Regions from separate parts of the Bradyrhizobium sp. KB893862 SZCCT0404 genome, predicted to be linked through region 2. Evidence: predicted binding sites of a transcription regulator. Region 2 holds the regulator's gene; each other region holds the start of a gene.

Evidence for each region. The regulator LexA, encoded in region 2, represses DNA repair genes until DNA is damaged. The targets are predictions, from matches to a motif close to TGTTCNNNNTGTGTTCNG.
Region 1: a site for LexA is predicted at 1,912-1,929, ahead of JQ617_RS30025 (ribonuclease T2 family protein). Genes of this name have one in related genera too.
Region 3: a site for LexA is predicted at 2,000-2,017, ahead of JQ617_RS06250 (single-stranded DNA-binding protein). Genes of this name have one in related genera too.
Region 4: a site for LexA is predicted at 1,651-1,668, ahead of JQ617_RS38595 (PA0069 family radical SAM protein). Genes of this name have one in related genera too.

The regions. Positions count from the first base shown of each region.
Region 1 covers NZ_JAFCLT010000009.1:49,956-54,528, reverse strand. Annotated here, with positions in the region: gene JQ617_RS30030 (23S rRNA (adenine(2030)-N(6))-methyltransferase RlmJ) at 116-979, opposite strand; gene JQ617_RS30025 (ribonuclease T2 family protein) at 1,173-1,865, opposite strand; gene JQ617_RS30020 (hypothetical protein) at 1,985-2,446, opposite strand; gene JQ617_RS30015 (hypothetical protein) at 2,629-2,922, shown strand; gene JQ617_RS30010 (DUF3617 domain-containing protein) at 2,968-3,498, shown strand; gene JQ617_RS30005 (ATP-binding protein) at 3,612-4,573, opposite strand, start outside.
Region 2 covers NZ_JAFCLT010000001.1:1,118,943-1,123,515, forward strand. Annotated here, with positions in the region: gene JQ617_RS05615 (GAF domain-containing protein) at 1-488, opposite strand, end outside; gene JQ617_RS05620 (hypothetical protein) at 711-1,142, opposite strand; gene JQ617_RS05625 (hypothetical protein) at 1,335-1,538, opposite strand; gene lexA (transcriptional repressor LexA) at 1,783-2,484, opposite strand; gene JQ617_RS05635 (molybdopterin molybdotransferase MoeA) at 2,661-3,872, opposite strand; gene JQ617_RS05640 (hypothetical protein) at 4,102-4,296, opposite strand; gene JQ617_RS05645 (HAD family hydrolase) at 4,454-4,573, opposite strand, start outside.
Region 3 covers NZ_JAFCLT010000001.1:1,245,205-1,249,777, reverse strand. Annotated here, with positions in the region: gene gyrA (DNA gyrase subunit A) at 1-66, opposite strand, end outside; gene JQ617_RS06260 (DUF2306 domain-containing protein) at 235-633, opposite strand; gene JQ617_RS06255 (low molecular weight protein tyrosine phosphatase family protein) at 974-1,339, shown strand; gene JQ617_RS06250 (single-stranded DNA-binding protein) at 1,349-1,846, opposite strand; gene JQ617_RS06245 (outer membrane protein) at 2,296-3,075, shown strand; gene JQ617_RS06240 (outer membrane protein) at 3,311-3,997, shown strand; gene JQ617_RS06235 (outer membrane protein) at 4,231-4,573, shown strand, end outside.
Region 4 covers NZ_JAFCLT010000018.1:89,578-94,150, reverse strand. Annotated here, with positions in the region: gene JQ617_RS38600 (phosphoketolase family protein) at 1-1,479, opposite strand, end outside; gene JQ617_RS38595 (PA0069 family radical SAM protein) at 1,690-2,856, shown strand; gene JQ617_RS38590 (VOC family protein) at 2,882-3,337, shown strand; gene rnhB (ribonuclease HII) at 3,415-4,308, shown strand; gene JQ617_RS38580 (glycosyltransferase family 39 protein) at 4,515-4,573, shown strand, end outside.

The DNA of each region.
Region 1 (4,573 bases), on a different contig from region 2:
TCCGCCGCAACCATTCGCGGAAGCGGAACGTAAAGCCAGTCACGGAAACAGCATAATACGGTTCTTTGCAGATTGACTATGGCTACTGCATATTTTTCCCAAGAATGCCGGAGTGTTACGACTGTTTGGGTACCTCTAATCGGAATCTGGCAGCACCACCCTGGCCGAGCGGCATTTCCAGCTCCGGCAGGATGGTCTTGAGCTCGCCTTGCAGTGTGTAGGGCGGATTGACGATCAAGAGCCCGGTCGAGGTGAGAGGCCCGCCATCGGCTTGCGGTGCGGCGCTGAATTCAAGGCGCAGGCATTTGCCCGGCGGTTTTGCTGCGCCTGCGAGGCGCGCCACGGATTGCGCCAGCGTGTCAGTGGCACGCCGGCTCTTGGCGGGATACCAGATTACATAGATACCGGTCGGCCATTTCGTGAAGGCTGTCGCGAACGCTTCGCCCAGTCGCTCGAATTCGTCCTTTGCCTCGAACGGCGGATCGATCAGCACGAGTCCGCGCCGTTCCTTCGGCGGCACGAAGGCCGGCAGCGCCATCCAGCCGTCGAGATCGACCACGCGCGCCTGCTCGTCGCGGCGCAGCACGTCGATCAGTGCCTTGCGCGCCTTCGGCTCGAGTTCGCAGGCGACGAGGCGATCCTGCGGTCTGAGCAGGCCGCGCGCAATCAGCGGCGAGCCCGGATAAGCCTTAAGCTCGCCCTTCGGATTGAAGGCGCGAACGATGTCGAGATACGGCTTGATCAGTGCCACGGTGTCGTTCGACAGGCGCGCCTGCATCAGCCGCGCGATGCCGGTCAGCCACTCGCCGCCACGTCGCGCCTCGTCGCTTTCGAGATCGTAGAGCCCGGCACCGGCATGGGTGTCGATGACACGAAACGCGGCCGGCTTGTCCTGCAGGTAGGTGATGATGCGCGCCAGCACGATGTGCTTGATGACATCGGCGAAGTTGCCGGCATGGAAGGCGTGGCGATAGTTCATGGGAAGAGCACTACGCCACGTGATGGCTTGAGCAAAGAGGCACGATCACGTGTCCCGGACGCGGTGCAACGCGTGAGCGTTGCGGCGCAGAGCCGGGACCCAGGGACCAGGGATTCCCGTGCAGCATGGGCCCCGGCTCTGCAGCGCATCGTCAAAGAGACGCTGCGCTGCGTCCGGGGCACGAGCATTTGCTCTACCCACCCCTGATCGGCGGCATCGTCACGTGGTCGCGGCGGCAGGCGCGGCGGTCGATCTCCTCACAAGCGCGGAATTGCAGGTCCTTGCTGAGGCAGATGCGCACCTCGGACAGCCGCGTCCGGTTGCAGGTGACCGAGACGGCGGCACTGCTGAGGCCCGGATTGGCTTTGATGAAGGCCTCCTCGACATCGCCGGGCGCCACGGTCTTGGCCTGTGACAAATCGAGATATTCGGCGGGAATCTTGATCGCGGCGCGCGCTTTGCGGATCGTCTCGAAATAGCTGCGATCGGCGAGCCCCGAGCAGGTGCCGTGCTTGTCCCACTCGTTGAAGATCAGGCCCGGTGCCGGCATCAGGTCGAGCATCGAGGAGACGATGCTGCGGTTCAGCCGCGGCGCCGGCCGCTGGCAATATTCCGGAAAGCCGTTCTCATATTGCGGCCACAGCCCGTGCACCACGAAGGCGTAGGGCCGGCCGCTGCACTGGATCTGCGAATTGCGGCCGCGCTCGGCGGCTTCCTCGCAGAACGAGGGCGACCATGACAGCGACAGTACATAGAAATCGAATTCGCCGGGCGCGTTCTGCCGCTTGTCCTGCGCCTTCGCGCCGCCGGCGAGGGTTGCCAAGGCGGCAGCGAGGGTCAGCGAGATCATCAGACGGGAGAACGAATGCAATCTGGAATGAAACATGGCAACGCCCCTCAACTAGACTGTGCAAACGAGCCTAGCAGGCAACAAGAACATTTCAAGAACAAAATTGTCGCTGGTGCCGTCCGGCCGCTTGATCGGGCCGAATCAGGCGCAGGGCTTTACGGCTTGGCGGCGCGGCAGGCCGGGTTGTAGGCCCAGTTGCGGTCGAGCCCGACCACGCACCATTCGACACCGTTGCCGTAGCCGGCAAAGCCGCCATCCTCGATGATCGAGAAGTGCACCTTGCGCACCTTGCCGTCGGTGAGCATGGCCTCGCCGGTGCAATAGCGGCGCGGAATGTTGTCGGACTGCCAGGGCCGGAAGGCGACCTCGTGAACGGCCGAGAAGCCCGTGATCTTCAACGGGGAATTCCAGAAGGAGCTTTCCTTCTCCCAGAACTGGGTGGCGATCGTCGGCAGCGCCTTGTCGCAGTCGGCGACGGCGCCGTCATAGCGCGGCCCGCTCAGCCAGAAGTTCAGCTCCAGCGGGTTGGCGGCCTTGGCCTCGCCGAGCGAGAGCGCCCCGAACATGAGGCCGAGCAGGGCGGCGAAACGGAGCGATTTCAGGGTGAGGGCGCGCATGGGCAATCCGGACAGCTGGGTCTTGCGAAGCCCGGACGGTGCCGCGAAGGCCAGGGGAGGTCAAGTGCAGCGCGGCAACACTTGGCCAGGAGTTGATCATAACGCCGCAGCCGCCGCCCTTCGGTTCTTTTCACTTCCGTCCCGGCACCGTAAACTGGCGCCGACCAATTGGAGTGACGGGAATGCGAATCATTGCGGCCGCGGGCCTTCTTGCCCTGGGTATGATGGCGAGCCAGCCGGCGCGCGCCGATCTGCTTCCGGTGCCTCCGTTCAAGGGCAACGACACCGGCGGCATCATCGCCTATTCGATGGCGACCCAGGTCGATGCGCGGCAGGTCGCGGTCGATCACTGTGCGCGCTACGGCAAGGTCGTCAAATTCCTGGGCGTGCAGGCCTATGAGGGCGGATACATCTCGTTCTCCTGCCGCTGGGTGCCCTATGGCGCCGCCGAACGGCCGATCCGCACGCTGTACTGAGGCGCCGTCGCGGCGCCGTACTTTCTCAGCCGGGAGCCTACTCACATGACGCGCAAACTCGCTTTGCTCGGCTCGGCCGTTTGCTTTGCCTTGTCGGCAGGCAGCGCCTGCGCCGACGATCTGCCGGTGCGCAAGGCTGGCCTCTGGCAACTGAAGCTGGTCACGACCGGCTCGCCCGTGCCCGAGATGACCATGCAGCACTGCACCGACGAGACCGTCGACAAGGAGATGAGCAACAACGTCTCCCCGATGGCCAAGCAGATCTGCGCCAAGCAGGAGATCAAGAAGACCGCGACCGGCTATGTCAGCGATTCCGAATGCAGCGTCGCCGGCGTCAGCACGACGTCGCATGCCGAGATCACCGGCGATTTCAACTCGGCCTATACGGTGAAGTCCACCTCGCACGCGCAAGGCGGCGTCGCCGGCGCCGCGGGGCGCGATAGCACCATGACGGTGCAAGCCAAATGGCTTGGCGCCTGCAAGGCGGATCAGAAGCCGGGCGACATCGTGATGCCCGGCGGCTTCAAGATGAACGTGCGCGACATGGACAAGCTGAAGGCGCTGCTGCCGAAGTAAGGTGAGGTTCGTAGCGCGGATGGAGCGAAGCGAAATCCGGGGCCTTTTCTCAGTCGCACAGAAAGAATCCCGGATTGCGCTTCGCTCCATCCGGGCTACAGCCGCCTTCTCTGCTACACCGGTATCCTCACGCTCGCTCTCAATCCACCCATCGGGCTGTCGCCGAGCGTGATGTCGCCGCCATGCGAGCGCGCGATGTCGCGCGCGATCGCGAGGCCAAGGCCGGTGCCGCCCTCGTCCTGGTTGCGCGCGTTGTCGAGCCGCAGGAACGGCTTGAACACCTCTTCGCGCAGATGGGCGGGAATGCCGGGGCCGTCGTCGTCGACCGTGACGGTCAAATAACGGTGATCGCGCTGGCCGGTGATGGCGATCGCCTTGCCGTAGCGCGCGGCGTTGGTGACGAGGTTGGCGAGGCAGCGCTTGAACGAGGCCGGCTTCACCGTCACCACGGGTAGGCCGTTGAAGGCGACGGTCGCGGTGTGGCCGTGACGCTCGGCGTCGCTGCGCAGCTCCTCGAGCGCCTGCGCCATGTCGGTCGGCTGCGACTGCTCGCCGGAATCGCCGCGGGCGAAGGCGAGGTAATCCTCCAGCATCATCGACATCTCGTCGACGTCCTTGCGCATGCCTTCCATCTCGGGGCTGTCGCCGATCAGCGCCAGCTCGAGCTTGAAGCGGGTCAGGATGGTGCGCAGATCGTGGCTGACGCCGGCGAGCATCGCGGTGCGCTGCTCCATCGTGCGTTCGATGCGCGATTTCATCTCCAGGAAGGCGACCGCCGCGCGCCGTACCTCGCGCGCGCCGCGCGGCCTGAAGTTCGGCGCCTCGCGGCCCTTGCCGAAACTCTCGGCTGCGTCCGCAAGGCGAAGGATCGGCTTGATCTGGTTGCGCAGGAACAGCACCGCGACGATCAGCAGGATCGAGGACGTGCCGACCATCCAGAACAGGAAGATCTCCGAATTCGAAGCGTAAGCGGCGCTGCGCTGCGCGAACACGCGCATCACGGCATCGTCGAGCTGGATGCGGATCTCGACCAGGTTGGAGCGGCCGACGGTGTCGATCCAGAACGAGCGCCCGA
Region 2 (4,573 bases):
AGGCCGGCCTTCCAGGTGCGTCCGGGCAGGCCGAAGCCGCGCGGAAACCGGGTGTGGCGGGAGTTGAATTCGAACATGTCGGCGGTGCCATAGTAGCCGTCGACGAGCCCCATCTCGTGGGAGGTATCGGGGTCGTTGTGCCAGAGCTCGACCGCGCCGACATGGGCCTCGTCGTCGCCGCAGAACAGCACCATGACCGCTTGCAGGAATTCGCCTGCGAACACCGGCACCGCGACGCCGCAGGTGAGGTCGGCTGCGAGCGCCTGGTCTGTCCGTCTGAAATAGGAATTGGCGAATTTGGTGAGGATCACCGGATGGCCGCAGGCCCAGGCCTTGCCGGGAAGACCCTCGTCGAAGCCGAAGCTCAGCTCCTCGCTCACGGCCCTGAACGCGGACAGCCCTTCGCCATAGAGGCCGCCGCCGAGTGCCAACCGCATCCGCGTCCGGTCGGGCACCCAGAGTTCAACGACGCGAATGAAGGTCTTCATCGAACGTGTCCGCCGCCTCGAGCTTCTGACAGCATCGGGCATTTGCCTGCGGAACGGACGTTCAAAATTCAGGCAGGAGCGCGCAAACTTCGTGCGACGGAGAGGTGAGGCGGGTGATCCCGGCGGGCCTCATTGCGGACGACACAAGCAACACCACGTCGCCGGCCACGGCCGGCGATGGCGATTTCAATCGGGCCCCGACCTGCGGGCGGGGCAGTCCATTCAGCCGATCGGCAGACGTGTGATCGTCGGCCTGTCGGCAATGGTCTGCGGCTTCTGTTCACGTTCGCCAAGCGGCTGGGTGACCGGCAATTGCAGCACGGTTGCGCGCTGCCCCTCGACGAGCTGCGTCACCAGCACGTACTTGCCGTCGGGGAATTCGATTGCATCGTGATGGCGATCCGGAATGTTCGGATCGATCTTGCCGAACTTGCCGACCCGGGAGTTGATGGTGCGGGTCCAGATCCAGCGATTGTCGTAACGGACGTTGTCGGCGAAGGCGAGCTCCGTTCCCGGCAGCAGGCATACGGCGACGGACATGTCGGCTTCGGAAGCGAAGCCGCGCGTCGAGGTGCCGCGGAATGTTGTCGTGACGATGGTCTCGCCGACTTCCGCGGGACGCGTCGCAACGGCGTGCAGGCTGTAGTCACACATCGGGGTGCTCCTCATTCGAAGATAGCAACCCGCGCCTCTCATCGAGGCGCAGGCCTCTATCAGAGTGGAAGCCCGCAAGCGTCTGCTTGGTTGTAGGCAAATCTGCGGCTTGGGTCCGCAGGCCGCCATCACAATATCTTTCCCGCCTCCACTGGGAACAAAGTCCGCTCCCGTGCATTCCGGCAGGGTGTGTCAGCGTCCTGCCGGCGCCGACCAGCCGGAATATTGCCAGGCGGATTGCGATGGCTGTGCAAGCGCGGCACGGGCGTTGCGGGCTTGCTCGCTCGCCGTCGCCGGCGCCGTCTTGCGGACATGATGCGACGGTGCAGCAACGGCTTGCGAGGCTGATGCCGTGATCAGCGCCATCGTGACGATGCTCAGGACGATCTTGCGCATGTTGTCTCCTCGACTTCTGAAAGACCTTGCGGAGCGATGCGTGCTCCGCGCGGCGTGCCGAGGATGTAGCGCTGGAGAGGTGGCCGGATAATCTGTGCAGAACCAGAAAGACTATCCAGCCGGAGCGGACAATGATCCGCTCCAATCGTTGATGCGCGTCGCCAACCGGCGACGCCCGGATGCTCTCGCTATTGGCTGAGCATGACCTTTCCGGACAACCGCTGTGCGCTTGTCCGGATACTGCTCAGTACTTCCGGTAGAGGCCGATCAGCTTGCCCTGGATCTTCACGCGGTTCGGCGGGAGGATGCGGACCTCGTAGGCGGCGTTGGCGGGCTCGAGCGCGATCGAGGCGCCGCGGCGGCGGAAGCGCTTCAGGGTAGCTTCCTCATCATCGATCAGCGCCACCACGATGTCGCCGGTGTCGGCGCTCTCGTTGCGCTGGATCAGCGCCATGTCGCCGTCGAGGATGCCGGCTTCCACCATGGAATCGCCGCGCACTTCGAGCGCGTAGTGTTCGCCCGAGCCGAGCATGTCGGGCGGGACGCTGATGGTGTGGCTGCGGGTCTGCAACGCCTCGATCGGCGTGCCGGCCGCGATGCGGCCCATGACCGGCACGGCGACGGGACGTTCACCTTCGTCGGCGGCCGGGCTGGATGTCGTGCGCACCTTGCCGAGATTGCCTTCGATGACGCTCGGCGTGAAGCCGCGGCGGTTGCCGGCGGCGGCCTGCAGCTCGGGCAGCTTGATCACTTCGATGGCGCGCGCGCGGTTGGGCAGGCGCCGAATGAAGCCGCGCTCCTCGAGCGCGGTGATCAGGCGATGGATGCCCGACTTCGAGCGCAGATCGAGCGCGTCCTTCATCTCGTCGAAGGAGGGCGGCACGCCGCTTTCCTTCAATCGCTCGCTGATGAATCGCAGGAGCTCGTATTGTTTGCGCGTTAACATCTCGACCAAAATCCCCCGGTTGATGTCGTTCGATTCCGAGACGCTGAATTCAGCTATAAGCCGCTACATGCTCGAAACAAATCATGAACGGACACTATATGTTCGATACATGTTCCGCAACTGCTTAATTTACCGTGAACGCGGCAAACTTCGCGGAACACGTGGGCTGACGGCGCTCAGACCGGCAGCAGCAGCACCTCGCAAGGCGTGCCGGCTTCGGCCTTGGGCGCGAACGGCGCGCGCACGAGAAGTGCCTGTGCCGCAGCGAGATTCGCAAGCAGCGAGGAATCCTGATGATTGACCGGAAGCACGATCGGCGTGCCGTCGTCGCGCAGCTCCAGGCGCGCGCGCAGATAGTCCTCGCGGACATCGTTTGCGCCGACGTCGCGGCCGAGCACGGCGCGTTCGCGTCGATGGTGAATCACCGAACGACCCGACAACGCGCGAATCAACGGCACCATGAACAGGAAAGCGCAGACGTAGGACGACACGGGATTGCCGGGCAGGCCGATGACGCGCATGGCGCCGATGCGGCCGTGCATCATCGGCTTGCCGGGCCGCATCGCGATCTTCCAGAACGACATCGCGATGCCCTCGGCCTTGAGCGCCTGCTGCACCAGGTCGTGGTCGCCGACCGAGGCGCCGCCGGTCGTGATCAGGATGTCGGCGCCGCTCTCGCGGGCCCGGCGGATGCCTGATGTGGTGGCGTCCAGCGTGTCGGCGGCGACGCCGAGGTCGATGGTATCCGCGCCCTCCTGGCGCGCCAGCGCGTGCAGGGCGTAACCGTTGGAATAGACGATCTGGCCGGGGCCGGGCGCTGAGCCCGGCATGACCAGCTCGTCGCCGGTGGCGAGGATCGCGACCTTCGGGCGCCGGTGGATGGGGAGCTGCGGATGGTTCATCGCGGCGGCAAGCGCCAGGTCGCGGTCGGTGAGCCTGGTTCCTTTGCGCAGCAGCACATCGCCCTCGGCGAAGTCGACGCCGGCCCGCCGGATGTGGCGTCCGGGAAGCGCTGCTTCCTTGATCGTGATGCGCTTGCCGTCCGCGACCGTGTCCTCCTGGATCACCACGGCATCCGCGCCGGCGGGCACGACGCCGCCGGTGAATATCCGCACGGCCTCGCCGGTGCCGACCGATCCTGCGAACGGGCGCCCGGCGGCGACCTCGCCGATGACCGTCAGCTGGGAATCGATTGTCGCCGCGTCTGAAGCCCGCACCGCGTAGCCATCCATCGCCGACATCGCCTCCGGCGGCTGCGTGCGCCGTGCCGCGACGTCGCGAGCGAGCACGCGGTGGAAGGCCTGATCGAGGGCGACCATTTCCTCAGGCTGGGGCTCCGCGCCGGCGAGCACGGCGGCAAGCGCGTCGGATACCGGCATCAGGGCCACGGGTGAGAACTCCTGCAGAGCACGTTCGGCAAATCGGCGGCGAGAGTTCTAGCCGAGTGGGAGCGCAGAGGCAAAACACCGTGGCGCAGGATGATTCATCCTGCGCCGCCTGGATTGTCATGGAAGATGGATGTCAGGTCCTTCGCGGCATGATCCGGAAGGCGAGGCAAACCGGTACGAGGATGGCCATGGCAAGCACGAGAATGACGAGCGCCACGGCCAGCATCGGTCAACTCCCTGCCGATCCGCTCGGATTGACGTCGGGGGCCGCGGGGCCCTGATCCTTGTCGGGCAGCGGGTCGGCCTGGGATTTCAGGTCGGCGGCCTTGCTGATCAGCTTGGCGGACAGCTCAGAATCCGAAGTGGTTCTGGCGAACTTCATCAGCAGAGAGGCCTGCTTGGTAAGGTAGGTTTTGCCCAACACGTCAGTTGCGTCCGATGTAGAATTCCCAACGGACTCTAGAGTCCGGAACAGGGGATTCCGTTCCCGGAACTTTGTACAAAAATGCACAAAGTGGTTTGGTTCCCCAGTTTGGGCAAAAATGGGTCCGGGAACCGCGGTCAGCGGCGCGAGATCCCGCTCAAATCCCCAGTTTCTTCAGGGCATCGCCGACGTCGCGAGGCGAGGTCACGTGCACAGCGGTCAGCCCCCGCGCCCGTGCCCCCTCGATGTTCTCAGCGAGGTCGTCGAAGAACACGAT
Region 3 (4,573 bases), 130 kb from region 2:
CGAAACGGGGCGAATGTCCGAGGGTTGCGCCGGCTGGTCGCCGGGCTTGTTGTCGTCGTCAGCCAAGGGGGAATCCGGTGAGTTTTTGTCTGGGAATCATATAGCGCATCGAACCCCTGATAACCACCCTTACGGGGGTCTTGGAAGCGCTTTTTCCGACTGTTTTTCCAGAGACTTACGCCTATCCCGGCACCGCCTCGGACAGGGCCGGAACAAGCAGCGTGGAACCGCCCTTCAAGCCCCGAAAATCACCCGGTGCATGATGCGCCCGGGGACCAGCGTGAACAGGCCCGCCACGACCAGCGCGCCGGCAAAGATGAAGATCATCATCCGCCGGTGATCGGCGACGCGATGGGTATGGGCCCGCCACACCGCGAGCGGCAGGACCACGAGCGTGAAGATCGACAAGAGGTGGATCGGGCCAAACGGTCCGACCATCCGAATCCCGTGGATCCAGAACGAGGATGCGGCGACCACGACCATCAGGCTGACCCAGATCCAGCCGATCGTTCGGTGCGGCAGCGTGCCCTTGGGAGCGGCGAACTGGACGAGGCCGAGCACGAAGGCAGCCATGGCTGCAAAGGCATGTAGCGGGATCGCAGGGGCAGCCTCAAGCAGCGGCGTAAGGCTCATGCAGGCTCCCCCCAGATCGACGGATCGCACCATGTGAATAGGATTAACATTAAGTTAGTTAATACCATTCACATCGCAGTCCGTCAAAGCGCTGATGCAGAACATGAGGCAAGGCCGGAAAGCCGAGCCTTACCCGTCAATTGGTAAGAAATCCTGTGGCTTCACGCGAGCGACGAATTCAACCGCAGACATCGCGCTGACGCGCTCAGACTGGGACCGTAGCGGCCGTCGACACCCTGAAGGTGCGCATGTAACTGTTTTGAAATCCGCCACCGAGCACCACCACCCACCCAGCGCGTGGACGCCGGGCTCTCCCCGATCGCTTGTCCAGAGCAGTGAAGTGACCAACGTCCTGTTTGTCTGCAGTGCCAATCGCCTCCGCAGCCCCACCGCCGAACAGGTCTTTTCGACCTGGCCGGGGATCGAGGCCGACTCGGCCGGCATCTCGAACGACGCGGTCGTGGTGTTGTCGGCCGAACAGGTCGAATGGGCCGACATCATCTTCGTCATGGAGAAGCTCCACCGCAACAAGCTGAATCGGAAATTCCGATCCAGCCTGAACGGCAAGCGGGTCATCTGCCTCGACATCCCCGACGACTACGAATTCATGGACCCGGCCCTGGTCCGGATCCTCGAAAACCGCGCGGGCCGCTTCCTGTCGCGCTCGTCGCCGGCGGCTTACAAGGCCGCCGCCGAACGGGACTAAAGCGCCACCTCAGAACGGGATGTCGTCGTCCATGTCGTTGTTGCGGCCACCGCCGCCGGCGGCAACGGGACGGCGCGGTGCGCTGCTGACCGGGCCGGATGAGCCGAAATCGCCGCCCGGCTCGTCACCGAAGCTGCCGCCTCCCCCGCCACCGCCGCGGCCGTCAAGCATGGTCAGGGTCGAGTTGAAGCCCTGCAGCACGACTTCGGTCGAGTACTTCTCGGCGCCCTGCTGGTCGGTCCATTTGCGGGTCTGCAGCGCGCCCTCGATGTAAACCTTGGCGCCCTTCTTCAGGTATTGCTCGGCGACCTTGCAGAGCCCTTCGTTGAAGATCACGACGCGGTGCCACTCGGTCTTTTCCTTGCGCTCGCCGCTGTTCTTGTCGCGCCAGGTCTCCGAGGTCGCGATGCTCAAATTCGCGATCGGCCGCCCGTCCTGGGTGCGGCGGATTTCAGGATCCTTGCCGAGATTTCCAACCAGAATGACCTTGTTGACGCTTCCCGCCATCGCCGCTCTCCACTCCAAATGCCACTGAATTCATGAGGCCGGGCCGCGCCCCGCGGTCCTCTGCAACCTGTTGAGGCGACCCTATACGCTTGCGCGGACCGGTCGGCCCATGGCCCCTCCACTTATCCCCACATATAGCATCGGCCTCCACGATGTTCCAGATTTGTTCCGGCGATTACAATCGTCATCGCGCGCGGAGAACAACGCGAGACCCTGCCCCAAAATTGGCTGCACAGATGGAACCTTTCCGGGTTCCCGTGACCGCCCAAAACCTCTTAACATTCATCAAGTTAGAAGCAGAACACATGGTCTCGGACTGTTGCATTTCGGAGACGGACTCTGCTTCCCCGCGACGCTACGCTCTCCCTTGGAATTGTTTCATATGGGCGTCGCGCCTGACTGGCCGCTTCGGGGATTTCAAGAAGCGGACCTTACTTGGGGAGACTGCAATGAAGAAAATTCTGATTGGTACAATTGGCATGGTCGCGCTGGGCCTGTCGGCTCCAGCGAGCGCGGCGGACCTCGCTGCACGTCCCTACACCAAGGCTCCGCCCCCGATGGTCGCGGCGATCTACGACTGGAGCGGTTTCTACATCGGCATCAACGGCGGCGGCGGCAGCAGCCACAAGTGCTGGGACTTCGTCACGCCCGTGACCGGCGTTCTCGTCGGTGAAGGTTGCCACAACGCGGTCGGCGGCACGGTCGGTGGACAGGTCGGCTATCGCTGGCAGTCGGCCAGTTGGGTGTTCGGCCTGGAAGGCCAGGGCAACTGGGCCGACTTCTCCGGCGACAACATCAGCGCGACGTTCGTCGGCACGGGTCTGCGCGACCGTTCCAAGATCAACGCGTTCGGGCTTTTCACCGGCCAGATCGGCTACGCCTGGAACAACGTGCTGTTCTACGTGAAGGGCGGCGGCGCGGTCGTGAACGACCGCTACCGGAGCTACGACGTTATCACCGGTCTCGAATTCGACCGGTCCAATGAGACCCGCTGGGGCGGCACCGTGGGCGCAGGTCTCGAATTCGGCTTCGCACCGAACTGGACCGTCGGCGTCGAGTACGACCACATCTTCCTCGGCAACCGGACCATCGGCTTCACCGGTTCTGGCAATTTCGGGATCGCCCCGCTTGGCGTCGCCACGCGCTCGGAGCGCATCAGCCAGGACGTCGATATGGGCCTCGTCCGCCTGAACTATCGCTGGGGCGGTCCGGTCATCGCGCGGTACTGATATCCCTTTGATATTCCTGAGAGAAAGGCCGGCCTCGCGCCGGCCTTTTTCGTTGCCGCGCGCGCCATGGGGATAATCCGTCAGCGATTATGACGTTTTGGGACTGTTGTGGCTTTTTGGGTACACAACTTGCGGCTTCGCTGGTGTATGGACGTCACCAGTTGGACCACAGCGTCCGCTGTCCTTCCGTTGAGGGAAGGCAACAACAGAAACTGGGACTGGGATTAGGTTGAAAATGAAGAAGGTTTTGTTGGCTTCGGCCTGTTTGTTCGCTCTGGCTGCCCCCGCGTCGGCGGCTGATCTCGCGGCTCGCCCGTACACGAAGGCTCCGGTGGCTGTGGCTTCGGTCTACAACTGGACCGGCTTCTACCTCGGTGTCGTCGGTGGCGGCGCTTGGGAAGACTCGGGCTCCCCCCGTATGCAGGGTGGCTTCGTCGGTGGCACCGCCGGCTACAACTGGCAGACCGGCAACGTCGTGTTCGGCGTCGAGGCCGATGCCGCCTGGGCTGACGTGAACGCTTCGGTGACCGGCGCGACCGTCGTCCCCGGCTTCGGCGTCGTGACCGCGAGCGCCAGCTCGAAGACCGATGCCATGGGCACCGTGCGCGGCCGCATCGGCTGGGCCGTCAACAACGTGCTGCTGTACGGCACCGGTGGTTACGCCTGGATCGACAACAAGATCACCCTCTCCGCGCTCGGCGTCTCGGCGTCGGACAGCAAGTTCCACTCCGGCTGGACCGTCGGTGCGGGCGTCGAGGCGTATTTCGCCCCGAACTGGACCGTCAAGGGCGAGTACCTCTATCGCAGCCTCGGCGGCGAGACCTACTTCTCGGGCGCCCTGCCCACCGGCACGCTCAACTTCCACACCGTGCAGGTCGGCGTGAACTATCACTTCAACGGCCCGGTCGTCGCGAAGTACTGAGCTTCGTCTCCGACGCACCATCGTTACGAAAGGCCGGCCTCGCGCCGGCCCTTTTGTTTTTGCGCGCGTAGCGATAGACGCCGGCCGGCCTCTCGCGTTTTCCAGGAGCTGTGGCGTACGAGTGACACAACCTTAGGATTCAATAATGTAAGGTTGCAGCATTCGTTTGGGTCGTAGCGTCGGCTGCCGTTCCTGTGGAAGGCAGCCAAGTGAAATGGAACTGGGGAATTCAGATGAAGAAGATCTTGCTGGCCTCGGCCAGCCTGTTCGCACTCAGCGCGTTGACACCGGCTTCGGCGGCCGATCTTGCGGCCCGCCCCTACACCAAGGCGCCGGTCGCCGTGGCCTCGATCTACAACTGGAGCGGATTCTATATCGGCATCAACGGCGGTGGCGCCTCGAGTCGCAACTGCTGGGACGTTAACAATATCTTCGGCGTTCCCGGTCCGGACACGGCTGAAGGCTGCCACAACGCGACCGGCGGCATCGTCGGTGGCCAGATCGGCTATCGCTGGCAGTCGGCCAACTGGGTGTTCGGCCTCGAAGCCCAGGGCGACTGGGCCGACCTGAAGGGCT
Region 4 (4,573 bases), on a different contig from region 2:
GTGGATGAAGGCCTCGTAGCAGGAGAAGAAGCCGTGCCGTCCGGTCAGCAGGTAGCCTTCGAGCCAGCCCTGGCAGAGATGTTCGCTCAGCACCTCCATCACGCGGCCGTCCTGGGCGAGATGCACGTCGTACGGTTCGGTCGGCTCCATCCAGACGCGTTCGGTCGCCTCGAACACCGCATCGAGCCGGTTTGACGCGGTCTCGTCCGGACCCATGATGCGGAAGTTGCGCTCCTGCGCGTTGAGGCGAATGACATCGCGCAGGAACTTGCCGAGCTCGCGCGTCGCTTCGCCGGTGACGGCGCCGGGCTCCGGCACCTCGACCGCGAAGCTGCGGAAATCCGGCAGCTTCAGCTCCTTCTTGAGCAGGCCGCCATTGGCATGCGGTGTGGCGCCCATGCGCCTGTTGCCTTCGGGCGCGAGCGCCTGAAGCTCGGGGACGAGCGCGCCGCTCGCGTCGAACAGTCTGTCCGGCTCGTAGCTTCGCATCCAGTCTTCGAGCACCTTCAGATGCGCCGGGTTTTCACGGCAGCTCGCGACAGGCACCTGGTGTGCGCGCCAAAAACCTTCGACCTTCTTGCCGTCGACCTCCTTCGGACCGGTCCAGCCCTTCGGGCTGCGCAGCACGATCATCGGCCAGCGCGGCCTTTCGACCGCCTTGCGGCCGTCGCGGGCGTGCTGCTGGATCGAGCGGATGCTGGCGAAGGCGACGTCGAGCGCATCGGCCATGGCCTGGTGCATCGGCTTGGGATCGTCGCCCTCGACGAACAGCGGCTCGTGGCCCAGCCCACGGAACAGGTCGCGGATCTCGCTATCGGGCATCCGTCCGAGCACGGTGGGATTGGCGATCTTGTAGCCGTTGAGATGCAGGATCGGCAGCACCGCGCCGTCATGCGCCGGGTTCAGGAACTTGTTGGAGTGCCAGGACGCAGCCAACGGGCCGGTCTCGGCCTCGCCGTCGCCGACGACGCAGGCGACGACCAGATCAGGATTGTCGAACGCCGCGCCATAGGCGTGCACCAGCGCGTAGCCGAGTTCGCCGCCCTCGTGGATCGAGCCCGGCGTTTCCGGCGCCGCATGGCTCGGAATGCCGCCGGGGAAGGAGAACTGCCGGAACAGCTTGCGCAGTCCTTCCGCATCGCGGGCGATGTCGGGATAGAGCTCGCTGTAACTGCCTTCGAGATAGGTGTTGGCGACCATGCCCGGGCCGCCATGGCCGGGGCCGCAGACATAGAGCACGCCGACATCGAGCGCGCGGATCACGCGGTTGAGATGGGCATAGATGAAGTTCAGACCGGGCGTCGTGCCCCAATGGCCGAGCAGACGCGGCTTGATGTGCTCGGACCGCAACGGCTCGCGCAGCAACGGGTTGTCGAGCAGGTAGATTTGCCCGACGGAGAGGTAGTTGGCGGCACGCCAGTAACGATCGAGCAGATCGAGGTCGCTGCTTGCAGCGGCCGATTGTTGTTGCTTTGTCATATTCTTGCTGACCTTCACCCGGGATCGTCACCAACCGAGTTCCGGCGAGATCGATCCTCCACCGCATCAAAACGGGGTCGAGGTCACGCGGTGTTGCGTGAGGTCAAAGGTGGGCGCGCGAAGTTTGGGCAGCGCTACTGTGCATGGGGTTGTTTTCAGCTTTTTTGTTTGTGTTCTTGATTTGTTCCGTTCTCGTGTTATCTTGGCTGCATGAGTCCAGCAGCATCCTCTCATGCTCTCAAGCACCCGCCGGTCAAGGCGCCCTCCGAGCCGGCGGGTGCGGACTCTGATTTTCCCGAGCTTGCCGTCGCCATCGACCGCCAGCGCAGGCGAGGCCGCGGCGCGCAGTCCAATGCCAGCGGCCGCTTCGAGGCCGAGGCCCGCGTCGCCTTCGACGACGGCTGGCAGAGCCTCGAGGATCTGCCGCCGTTCAAGACCACGGTTGGGGTCGACACCTCGCGCAAGGTGATCACGCGCAACGACTCCCCCGACATCGGCTTCGATCGCTCGATCAATCCCTATCGCGGCTGTGAGCACGGTTGCGTCTACTGCTTCGCGCGGCCGACGCATGCCTATCTCGGCCTGTCGCCGGGGCTCGACTTCGAGTCGAAGCTGTTCGTGAAGCCCGAGGCGCCCTCGCTGCTGGAGAAGGAGCTCGCCGCACCCGGCTACGAGCCGCGGATGATCGCGATCGGTACCAACACCGATCCCTATCAGCCGATCGAGCGCGAGCGCAAAATCATGCGCGGCATTCTCGAAGTGCTGGAACGTACCTCGCATCCCGTCGGCATCGTCACCAAATCGGCGCTGGTCGTGCGCGACATCGACATTCTCGCGCGGATGGCCAAGCGCAATCTCGCCAAGGTCGCGATATCAGTGACCTCGCTCGATCCGAAGCTGGCGCGCACCATGGAGCCGCGCGCCTCGACGCCGCCGAAGCGGCTGGAGGCGCTGAAGCAGCTTTCGGAGGCCGGCATCCCCACCACGGTGATGGTCGCGCCCGTGATCCCCGCGCTGAATGATTCCGAGATCGAGCGCATCCTCGATGCCGCAGCCCATGCCGGCGTCAAGGAGGCCTCCTATGTGCTGCTGCGGCTGCCGCTGGAAGTGCGCGATCTGTTCCGCGAATGGCTGATGGCGAACTATCCGGACCGCTACCGCCACGTCTTCACGCTGATCCGCGACATGCGTGGCGGCCGCGACTACGACGCCAAATGGGGCGAGCGGATGAAGGGCACGGGACCGATGGCCTGGACCATCGGCCGCCGCTTCGAGATCGCCTGCGACAGGCTCGGCTTGAACAAGCGCCGCTCCAAGCTGACGACCGATCACTTTGCAAGGCCAAAGCGGAGCGGCGATCAGCTCAGCCTGTTCTGATCCGATCACGTGGAAGAGGCGTAACATGAGTAAGGAATTGCCGGCTCCGGTGCCGCGGCTCACCGTCATCACGCTCGGCGTTGCCGACATCCACGCCAGCATCGCCTTCTACGACGCGCTCGGTTTCTCGCGCCGGCTGAAGGCCACCGGCGAGGCGGTCGCGTTCTACGACACCGGAGGTCCAGTGCTCGCGCTGTATCCCTGGGATTTGCTCGCCGCCGATGCCAGCCTGCCTGATCAGCCGAGGCCATTGACCTTCCGCGGCACCACGCTCGCCTGGAACTGCGCCTCGCGCGAGGAGGTCGATGCGGTGCTGGCCTTCGCCCTTGGCAGGGGGGCGAAGCTGCTGAAGGCCGCGCACGAAACCGACTATGGCGGCTATTCCGGCTATTTCGCCGATCCCGACGATCATCCCTGGGAGGTCGTGGTCGCGCCCGGCATCGAGGTCGGCGAGGACCGGCGGGTGCACCTGGCGGAGTAGGGCGGCCGGCCTGAATAACGGGAATTATCCGGGGTTCCCGGTTGCGCCGGCAAGGCCGCTTGCGCACGATCCCGGCCATGATTCGGGACAAGTCCGCCGGGAAACCGGCCAAAGGCGCGTCGAAAGAGGGGGCTGCGAAGAGCGCAGCACCTGCCAAGGCGGCCAAAGCCAACGCAGCGAAATCGACCGCAGCGAAGTCTCCTGCCGCGAAGACTGCCGCCGTGAAGGTCCCCGGCGGCAGGAAGGGCATCATCGCGATCGCGCCGCCGAGCTTCCGCCGCGAGCGCGCGCTGATCAAGCGCGGGGTCTGGCCGGTCGCCGGCTGCGACGAGGCCGGCCGCGGGCCGCTGGCAGGTCCCGTGGTGGCGGCCGCGGTGATTCTCGATCCCGACCGCATCCCGCGCGGCATCGATGATTCCAAGCGCCTGACCGCCGAGGAGCGCGAAAAGCTGTTCGACAAGATCTGCGCCACCGCCCAGGTCTCGGTCGCCGTCGCCTCGCCGGCGCGAATCGACCGCGACAACATCCTGCGCGCCTCGCTATGGGCGCTGAAGCGCGCCGTGGTGGCATTGCCTGAGGCGCCCCGCCACGTCTTCGTCGACGGCCGCGACCGCCTCGACACCGCCTGCGACTGCGAGGCCGTGATCGGCGGCGACGGCATCGTGCTGTCGATCGCCGCGGCCTCCATCGTCGCCAAGGTGACGCGCGACCGCCTGATGTGCGCGCTGGCGCAGGATTGCCCCGGCTACGGTTTCGAGCAGCACAAGGGCTACGGCGTCCCCGAGCATCTCGACGCCCTCAACCGTCTCGGGCCCACCGTCCACCACCGCAGCTTCTTCGCGCCGGTCGCGGCGGCGCGTGCCAAGCACATGCCCTGGACGGTCGAGCCGGTGCAGGACCTGTTCGGGGGGACCGAGGTCGAGGTGCAGGTGGAAGCAGGCGTGGAAGTCGAGGCGTCGGCAAATCTCTAGGTTATCCGCTAGAGCTTCCGCATCGTCATGGCCGGGCCTGTCCCGGCCATCCACGCCTTGCCCGCGGCACGAAGAACGTGGATGCCCGGGACAAGCCCGGGCATGACGACCTGTTGCGGTTGCCACAACGCGTGACGCCCCTTATCAAAGTAGCCATGAGCGAATAGGGCCGGCTGGACGGGTTGGCTGCATCTTTCGGACGTTGCATGCGGTTTACCTCCCTGGTCATCGAGCTCATTCGCGCCCGGCCGCGGCTGATCGTCTG